One region of the Pseudomonas sp. C2.3V genome, then DNA from elsewhere that is predicted to be linked to it. Evidence: predicted binding sites of a transcription regulator. Region 1 holds the regulator's gene; each other region holds the start of a gene.
The links. Region 1 encodes LexA, which represses DNA repair genes until DNA is damaged. Its sites were predicted from a motif close to CTGTNTNNNNANACAG; they were not measured.
Positions count from the first base shown of each region.

Region 2: the regulator LexA is predicted to act here: its motif matches at 1,463-1,478, upstream of recN (DNA repair protein RecN).
Region 3: the regulator LexA is predicted to act here: its motif matches at 1,524-1,539, upstream of recA (recombinase RecA).

Region 1 is NZ_JBZUBN010000001.1:1,452,135-1,455,412, reverse strand. Features, by position in the region: gene nagZ (beta-N-acetylhexosaminidase) at 1-409, opposite strand, end outside; gene AC4LF3_RS06835 (TetR/AcrR family transcriptional regulator) at 515-1,222, opposite strand; gene lexA (transcriptional repressor LexA) at 1,393-2,004, shown strand; gene sulA (SOS-induced cell division inhibitor SulA) at 2,035-2,505, shown strand; gene AC4LF3_RS06820 (hypothetical protein) at 2,506-2,742, opposite strand; gene AC4LF3_RS06815 (DUF6586 family protein) at 2,889-3,278, opposite strand, start outside.
Region 2 is NZ_JBZUBN010000001.1:438,398-441,675, reverse strand. Features, by position in the region: gene dnaK (molecular chaperone DnaK) at 1-667, opposite strand, end outside; gene grpE (nucleotide exchange factor GrpE) at 759-1,328, opposite strand; gene recN (DNA repair protein RecN) at 1,523-3,190, shown strand; gene fur (ferric iron uptake transcriptional regulator) at 3,252-3,278, opposite strand, start outside.
Region 3 is NZ_JBZUBN010000001.1:1,142,574-1,145,851, forward strand. Features, by position in the region: gene AC4LF3_RS05400 (LacI family DNA-binding transcriptional regulator) at 1-798, opposite strand, end outside; gene AC4LF3_RS05405 (CinA family protein) at 999-1,475, shown strand; gene recA (recombinase RecA) at 1,585-2,631, shown strand; gene recX (recombination regulator RecX) at 2,706-3,170, shown strand; gene AC4LF3_RS05420 (LOG family protein) at 3,199-3,278, opposite strand, start outside.

The sequences.
Region 1 (3,278 bases):
GCGCTCCCTCGAAGGCTCTCTGACCGATTACCACGCTACGGCCATGATCAAGATCCAGAACCGGAGCAAAGCTGAAGTCGAGCCCGACGGCCAGCACTTCGGTTGCCATTATCCACCCGCATGCCTCGGCAAGGCGGTCGGCCTCTGGATGATCGGCAAATCGCCGCATGGCAGGCAGACGTACAAAGCCCTGTCGAAGTCGCTGGACGCGGCCGCCCTCCTGGTCGACAGCCAATAGCAACTCCGGCCGCTCGGCGCGTATGGCTTCACATAGCTCACGCACTTGGCGAGGATGCTCGATATTGCGAGCAAAAAGAATGAGCCCACCCACTTCGGGCTGGCGCAGGAGATGTCGGTCTTCAGCGGTCAGCCATGTGCCGCCAATGTCCACCATTAATGAGCCTTGCATAGGCATTCCTGAGGCACAGAAAACAAGTGAGGCATGGTGCCCTTTCAACTCGTTTCAATCAATGTGTCAGTAATGCCTTTGCTGAAAGCGCTGGCATATCCTCACTCAGAAGCGCTGAGCATCCTGACTGACAGGCTTGCGGGGCTTGAATTGCGCAGATGCCAGAGCCTGATCCGTCATTGCACTCTCCGCCAGCATGCCACTGGCCATGAAAGGCACCATCAAACGCAATACCTGCTCCGTTGACGTATGTACACCAAAATCATTATCAGCCATGGCCTTCAAAGCCTTGATACCTGACATGCTGAATGCAGCCACCCCTATCATGAAGTGAGCGCGCCAGAACAGCTCCAGCGGAGGAATGGCAGGCGCAGCCATGGCAACCAGCTCCATGTAGCGACGAAAAACGCGTCCGTATGCCTCTTCGAGGTATTTCTTCAGATGCCCCTGGCTCTCACTGAATGCCAGCCCTAAAAGCCGCATGAAAATGGAAAGATCATTACCGTGACGCGGTTTGATGGCTAACGCCTGATCTACCAGCAGATAAAGAAGCTCCTCAAGGTCTGCCTTGGTCCCGGACTTGCCGTACCGTCGGTCCAACTCATTTTCCAAACACGCGCAATAAGGGTCCAGAAAACGAGAGAATACCGCCTGGATAAGGGATTTCTTCGAGCCGAAGTGATAATTCACTGCTGCAAGGTTTACATTCGCCTTGCTGGTTATCAGGCGGAGCGATGTTTCAGCAAAGCCACGCTCAGCAAAAAGTTGTTCAGCGGCATCCAATATCCGCTCGACCGTTTCAGATTGAGCCATCGCTTAACTACCTGATCATAAAATGTTTTAAACATATGTTTAAAACATTCCTGAGTCAATGCCTGGGATAGCTAAGTGCCGTAATGGCATTTGGCTGATAAAAAGTCGGTTGCCCTCAAACCAATACTGTATATAATCCCAGGAACTGTATATAAAGCCAGACACCTATCATGCTAAAACTAACTCCGAGACAGTCTGAAATCCTGAGCTTCATCAAGCGCTGCCTTGAAGAAAATGGATTCCCGCCCACCCGTGCGGAAATCGCTCAGGAGCTTGGCTTCAAATCCCCGAATGCGGCAGAGGAGCACCTCAAGGCGCTTGCACGTAAAGGCGCTATTGAAATGACGCCTGGTGCCTCTCGCGGAATCCGCATTCCTGGACTGGAAACACAGAAACCTTCTGACAGTGAGCTCCCTGTCATCGGTCGTGTCGCTGCAGGCGCGCCAATCCTGGCCCAGCAGCACGTGGAAGAAAATTGCAATATTAACCCTGACTTCTTCCAACCACGTGCGGATTACCTTCTCAAGGTAGAAGGCATGAGCATGAAGAACATTGGTATTCTTGATGGTGACCTTCTGGCGGTTCACGTCACTCGTGAGGCGCGCAACGGGCAAGTCGTGGTTGCTCGTGTCGGAGAAGAAGTTACGGTCAAGCGGTTCAAACGTGAGGGCAACAAGGTTTGGCTGATTGCTGAAAACCCTGATTTCCAGCCTATTGAGGTGGACCTCAATAAGCAGGATCTAGTAATCGAAGGCCTGAGCGTAGGTGTCATCAGGCGTTAACGAGTCAACGTATCTATAAGGAGGTGTTCAGTGCAATCTTTATTGCCGCCGGATCATGGACAGTTGCCGTTGTTTCACGACGCACTGGTTCAACCGTCGCTCAATCCTTTTTTGGCTGGACCTATTCAGGCGGCGACTTTGCCTGATTGCTTTAGTGAAGTGACTCTAAACGGCGCTCAAGACCATTGCCTGCATTTGCTAGCACCCATGCTGCGGGAGTTGAGTGACGAACAGGATCCCCGGTGGCTGACACTGATAGCACCTCCGACGCTGCTAACGACAAAGTGGCTGCGCTCAAGGGATTTGAATCTAAATAGAATCCTGCTGCTGCAACCGCGTCAGAGCATGCAGACACTAGAGCTTGCTTGTGAAGCCTTACGTTCAGGAAGAAGCCATACCGTGGTGAGCTGGCTCCACGGCATGAAGACTTCCGAGAAGAAAAAGCTGGCTTTGGCCGCTCAGACAGGCAACGCCCAAAGCCTTAACATTCGCTTGGGCTGATCAATGAAGAACGCGGGGAGTATCTTCGCGTTCTATCATATCCCCTTCGGCTAGACGCCCCGCCATCTGCACACCCAAATTGAACATGGCTTTAGCCACTTCAACTTGCTGGCCATGCAGAAAATCCTTTGCATCGGAAGAAAACTCCAATGTCACCAGTGCCTCTTCACCATCGGCACGGCGAAGAACGATACGGCCATCAGCCAGTTCGACAATTTCAAGATAAGACGTAGACATATGTGCATCTCCAGCAGGCGCTGGCATTGTAGCAGTCGCACCTGCCCTTCCCTAGGCTCTATCGATTAACGTAATGCAATAAAGACTAAAATGTTGCAAGACAGCTCTTCAATCAAGAAGATCTACACATTTTTGGCGTCTGTGCCTCACCATTCGGTCAATGAACCACGAAAGCGCAGCGCCAACTCCTTGATGTTTTTTCTCCAGGCCTCGAGCTCAGTATGGCTCAGCAGCCTCTTCTCTTCATCAAGCGTAACCGACTCAATCAGCGGCAGACCAGGATCAACCTTAGCTTGCTTGATAGGCTGCGGTGGTTTTTGCAATGCGGAGAACCCATCCAGCAATTGAGCCAGCCATGTTTGCTGATGACTTGCCAACTCAAACAATTCAGCCAACTCAGGACTTGGCGAATCTTTCAAAGCTTGTGGATTTAAAAACTGATCGATTGAGGCAGCCTGGGCGTTAGGCAGGCGGTAATAACCTGCCACTTCATGACACAACCCCAAAACAGCACCATACAAATGAAACAACGTCGC
Region 2 (3,278 bases), 1.0 Mb from region 1:
CATTGGTCGCCAGTACTTCGAACTGGTGTTCCCCATCCACTTCCGCGATTTCAATCACGGACACGTCGAAGGTACCGCCACCCAGATCGTACACGATAACGGTGTGGTCGCCCTTGGCCTTGTCCAGGCCATACGCCAGCGCAGCAGCCGTCGGCTCGTTGATGATTCGCTTAACATCCAAGCCTGCGATACGACCGGCATCCTTGGTAGCCTGACGCTGGCTATCATTGAAGTAGGCCGGAACGGTAATTACCGCTTCGCTTACTGTCTCGCCCAGGTAATCCTCGGCGGTTTTCTTCATCTTCTTCAGCACTTCGGCAGAAATCTGCGGAGGAGCCATCTTCTGGCCCTTCACTTCTACCCACGCATCACCATTGTCTGCCTTGACGATGCTGTAAGGCACCATCTGGATATCTTTCTGTACCACATTCTCTTCGAAGCGGCGGCCGATCAGACGCTTGACGGCGTACAGCGTGTTTTGCGGGTTAGTCACCGCCTGACGCTTAGCAGGCTGACCTACCAGTGTTTCGCCATCGTTGGTGTAGGCAATAATGGACGGCGTGGTGCGAGCGCCTTCAGCGTTCTCAAGCACCTTTACATTGCCGTTTTCGAGGATGGCCACGCAGGAGTTGGTCGTCCCCAGGTCGATACCAATGATCTTACCCATGTTCACTCTCCAGAAATCTTGATTCCGTGCGATCCGTCTGCGGATCTTTTTTGCTCGGTTGTTTCACCAAATGGGGATCGAGCAGATTATTTCAAGCCTTTTCGTTAATTGTCGGCTGCTGACTCGAAGGCGCCTTGCTGACAACCACCATGGCCGGACGCAACAGGCGCCCATTGATGGAATAGCCCTTCTGGAAAACTTTCAGCACACTGCCCGGCTCGACATTGGCACTTTCCTCCATTGCCATAGCCTGGTGATGCTCTGGATTAAAGGGCGCACCATGCGGATCAATAACCTCTACCTGGTAACGCTTGAGCGTGTCCTGGAAAACCTTGAGCGTCAGCTCCATGCCTTCACGCATAGGGCGCAGCGCCTCGTTGTTGGCATCCGACATCTCAAGACCACGCTCAAGGCTATCGATCACAGCCAATAGGTCGCCCGCGAACTTTTCCAAGGCAAACTTGTGCGCTTTCTCGACATCCTGCTCAGCGCGGCGACGGACGTTCTGCAACTCAGCTGCGCTACGCAGCATCTGATCTTGTGCAGCCGCTAGCTGCTCTTCCAATGACGCTACGCGAGCAGCCAGGTCATCTCCCTGAGAAGCCTGGGCGTCTTGATTGGTTTCAGGCTTTTGAATATCTGGATTTTGTTCGTCAGCCATGTCGTCCTCCTGTCGAATCAGTTGGCAGGCGAGGCACCATATAAAGCGCTGCAAAGCCTGCGGTTCTGCCCGCTATATGGGGCCGGCATTTAAAGCTTCAAGGGTTGAGCTTATTGCCAGAACGAAAAGAAAAACTGTATAAATGAACACCACTGAATAAATAACCAGATCAACAGATTTCGGAGCCCACCCACATGTTGGTGCATCTGTCCGTCCGTAATTACGCGATTGTTGAACATCTCGATCTTGAACTTGAGCGTGGCATGACAGTGATTACCGGCGAAACGGGCGCCGGCAAATCGATCATGCTCGATGCGCTCGGCCTTACCATGGGCGACAGGGCAGATAGCGGCGTAGTACGCCCTGGCGCTGACAAGGCGGACATCCTGGCCACCTTTGATCTGAAACGCATCCCCGAGGCGCAAAGCTGGCTGGCCGAGCGAGACCTTGATAATGATGGGTTGTGTATTTTGCGCCGTGTTATTACAGCCGAAGGTCGCTCGCGGGCCTACATCAACGGGTCGCCCTGCCCTCAAGGGGACCTTAAGGCATTGGGCAGCCTGCTCATCGACATCCATAGCCAGCATGAACATCAGTCACTGCTGAAAACGGATACCCATCGCCGCTTGCTGGATGAATTTGCCGAGGCAAAAGAGCTGGCACGCCAGGTACAGCTGGCTTCACAGCGGTGGCGCCAGACCAAGCAAACCCTTGAGCGACTGTCGAGTAGCAGTGAAGAACAACGAGCTCGCTATCAGTTGCTGAGTTACCAGCTTGAAGAGCTGGCAAATCTCGCTTTGAGCGAAGGGGAAATCGAAGCACTTGAACAGGAGCAGAAGACACTAGCCAGCGCAGAGCAGCTTCTTGTTGCCTGTCGTCAGGTCATCGACCTATGCAGTGAGGGTGAAGGCGGCAACGTCCTGTCGGCCCTGAACACAAGCACTCACCGCCTGGGCGGATTCAGTCATGCGCCCAAACCGCTGGAGGAAGCGACAAACCTGATTGGTTCGGCGCAGATACAGATCGAAGAAGCCGTGTCCGAACTCAACCGCTTTATCGATAACTTCGAGGCCGATCCAGAGCGCCAACAGGTAGTACAGGAGCGCCTGGATGCCATCTACACCATGGCGCGTAAACATCGCGTACAGCCCGAAGAACTTGTTCACTTGCAGACACAGCTTCAGAGTGAGCTCGAGTCGCTTAATGCTGATGATGCAGCGGTTGAGCGCCTCCAGGAAGAGCTGGCAGCGTATGCACGTCATTATCAAGAAAAGGCCAATGAACTGAGCGAACGGCGACAAACCCGTGCGCCCGAGTTGGCGGCAGCCGTAGAGACAGAGATGCAGCGCCTCGGCATGCCTGGTGGTCGTTTCTCTATTACGCTACAGCCTGAACCCTCAGACGACCTGCAACCTTACGGTCAAGAAACGGTGGAGTTTCGCGTAAGCGCAAACCCTGGTCAGCCGTTGAAAACTCTGGCCAAGGTAGCGTCAGGAGGCGAGCTGTCTCGTATCAGCTTGGCCATTCAGGTCATCACAGCCCAGACGTCACGCGTCCCTACGCTTGTATTCGACGAAGTGGATGTAGGGATCGGCGGGCCTACCGCTGAAATTGTAGGTCAATTACTACGACGCCTCGGCGAAGATGGACAGGTTTTAACCGTTACTCACCTGCCACAAGTAGCGGCTCAGGGACATCACCACCTCTTTGTTCACAAGGAGCGTGGCGTCAGTGAAACACGGACGGCGGTTGCGATACTCGACAAACAGCGCCGCATTGAGGAAGTGGCCCGCATGCTAGGGGGCATCGACCTGACGCGCGAATCCCTTGCGCATGCCAAAAAGATGGTTACAGCGAAATAACAGCGTTAAGACGAAACAAAAACAGCGGCAAAGGCCGCTGTTTTTTATTGCGCAGCAAGGCTTATTTTCTTTTTTTGACGTACAGCAC
Region 3 (3,278 bases), 310 kb from region 1:
CCTGAGGCCTTTTGTCACAGCGAGCGCGGCAATGCCGTTCGCCGCCATGATGGCTTTGGGACCATGATTGGTATCGGAGAGAAAATGCGCGAGCTGCTCAAGTAGCGCAGCGCTGAAACCGGCGGAGGAGCTGACGCGCCCTCGCACACCCGCGCGGGGCGACAGGTAGTGAATGAAGGTTCGGGCGCGCTCTTCTCGTGAACTGGTTCCGTCCAGATCTTCGGTCACCATGAGCAGGTCGCGGTAGCCCCGCTCAAGCAAATGCTCAAGACCCAACCGAATGGCCTGTGTGTTATCCAGCCCAACGAGATCAGCATCCAGACCATCCAGCTTGCGATCAAGCAATACCATGGGCAGTTCTCGATGCAGTTGCTGAAGCTCTCGGGGATGGTGACCCAGCGTGTTGACGATCAAGCCTTCCACGTTATAGGACTGAAGCGCATTCAGGTGGCGCTCTTCCTGGAGGTCATCTCGATCAGTGTTACATACGATGAGAGAATAGCCATGCCGACGGCAGGCCGTCTCGACGCCATGCATGACGGCAACGGAATAGGGATTGAGCATGTCGGCTACCAGCATACCGATAAGCCGGCTGCGGCCGCGCTTGAGACCTCGCGCCATTTGATTAGGCTGAAAGCCAAGCTTTTCGATCGCCCGTTCGATGCGCAAGGCCAGCGCATCCGATAATAGCTGCCGATCCCCGCTGATGTAGCGAGAAACGCTCGCCTTGGAAACGCCTGCTTCCTGAGCGACCTGATTGATAGTGGCACGCGGCGGACGCATGCTTTGAAGAGGCATATCCAATGGGCCTGCTCCCTAATATTGTGGAGTTCTTGTCTATGGAACGACAGGCTTTGAAACCGGTTTCAGAAAACCATTTGTCCTTTGGCTTGGCAAGAGTACGCCTGGCTTGAACCGACGAGCGGCAGTCCTCATATAGAAAGCTCATAACCTTGTACAATAAAGGTTTCGCCTCGCCATCTTCTCAGGGCCACACAATGACTATCGATGAGTTATCAGCTGAGCTGGGCAAACGGTTATCGGCATTGAAGGCACAGGTCGTAACTGCCGAGTCCTGCACCGGCGGCGGTATTGCCGAAGCCATTACCCGCGTAGCGGGCAGCTCTGCCTGGTTCGAAGCGGGATTTGTGACGTATTCCAATGCTCAGAAGACGGCCCAGCTGGATGTGCCGGATCACTTGTTCATGGAGGTGGGCGCTGTCAGTCAGGCGGTTGTCGAGGCCATGGTACGTGGAGCGCAGGCACGCAGCGGGGCCCGGTTCGCTGTTGCGGTCAGTGGTATCGCAGGCCCGGGTGGCGGCTCCCTGGAAAAGCCTGTGGGAACGGTCTGGCTGGCGTGGGGAAACGGCTCTGACATCTACAGCGAGAAACGTCTTTTTCCTGGCGACAGAGCTGCTGTCAGGGCTCAAACCGTTGTGGCTGCACTGGAAGGATTATTGCGAATTTCGACATGAGAAAATCGCATCGAAAGGTAGCCAGCGAGCCCTACTTATGCTTTAATACTGTTCACATATACAGTGCTTTCCACGGCCGTCTGGCCTACCTTCTTGCGAGAGGATTTTAATGGACGACAACAAAAAGCGCGCCCTGGCCGCGGCCCTGGGTCAAATTGAGCGTCAGTTTGGCAAAGGCGCAGTCATGCGCATGGGTGATCATGAGCGTCAGGCAATTCCGGCCATTTCCACCGGTTCGCTCGGCCTCGATATCGCCCTGGGGATCGGCGGTCTGCCCAAGGGCCGTATCGTAGAAATCTACGGTCCGGAATCGTCGGGTAAAACTACGCTGACTCTGTCCGTCATTGCTGAGGCGCAAAAGCAGGGCGCAACCTGTGCCTTCGTTGACGCAGAGCATGCGCTGGATCCGGATTATGCCAGCAAGCTGGGCGTCAATGTTGACGACCTGCTGGTTTCCCAGCCGGATACCGGTGAACAGGCGCTGGAAATCACCGACATGCTGGTGCGCTCCAATGCTGTAGACGTGATCATCGTCGACTCCGTAGCTGCCCTGGTGCCCAAGGCGGAAATCGAAGGCGAAATGGGTGACATGCACGTAGGTCTGCAGGCGCGTCTGATGTCTCAGGCGCTGCGCAAGATCACCGGCAATATCAAGACCGCCAACTGCCTGGTTATTTTCATCAACCAGATCCGTATGAAGATCGGGGTGATGTTTGGCAACCCGGAAACTACAACTGGCGGTAACGCGTTGAAGTTCTACTCCTCGGTCCGTCTGGATATCCGCCGTACCGGTGCGGTGAAGGAAGGGGACGAGGTGGTAGGTAGCGAGACCCGCGTTAAAGTCGTCAAGAACAAGGTGTCTCCACCATTCCGTCAGGCTGAATTCCAGATCCTGTACGGCAAGGGCATCTACCGTAACGGTGAGATTATTGACCTGGGCGTACAGCTGGGTCTGGTTGAAAAGTCAGGTGCCTGGTATAGCTACCAAGGAACCAAGATTGGCCAGGGTAAGGCTAACGCGGCCAAGTTCCTGGAAGAGAACCTTGAAGTACGTAATGCGCTCGACAAGAGCATTCGCGAAAAGCTTCTAAGCCAGGCCCCCGTTAAAGGGGCGGCCACTGAAGAAGCCGAAGCGGGCGCTGACGCTGACTTCTAAGGTTCTGCCTGATAAAAGCCCTCGCTGTGCGAGGGCTTTTTTATTTCAGCCTGATAATTTTACGGGGCGTTTGAATGCCTATTGAACTCGATACCCCAGCGGCTGTTCGCTTGGCAGCCATGGATCTACTGGCCCGCCGAGAGCATGGCCGACAAGAGCTGGTTCGCAAGTTGCGTAAGCGGGGGGCACCGGATGAACTGATCAACGCAGCCCTGGATCGCCTGGCCGAAGAGGGGCTGCTGAGCGAGACACGTTATCTGGGTAGCTATATCGCAAGTCGTGCCCGGGCGGGTTATGGACCTGTTCGTATCCGTGAGGAATTGGCCCAGCGCGGTCTTGCCCGTGCTGATATCGAACAGGCGTTATCGGAGTGTGAGGAAGACTGGTCAGCTCATTTACGTGATGTCTGGCAACGCAAATTCAAAGGCAAGCGCCCCGCTGACGCTAAGGAACGCGCACAGCAGGGACGTTTCTTGAGCTACCGCGGTTTCTCCATCGACAGCGTCAGCCGATTGCTGCGTGGCGCGCCAGATGACTGATAGGTCGGGCCCGGCTAACGCCTCTCGATCAGCGTAGCCAATGTTGTGGATCGTTCAGTGAATCCACCAACTCGCGCAGGCGCCCATAATCGCGGCCATTGAAGTTGA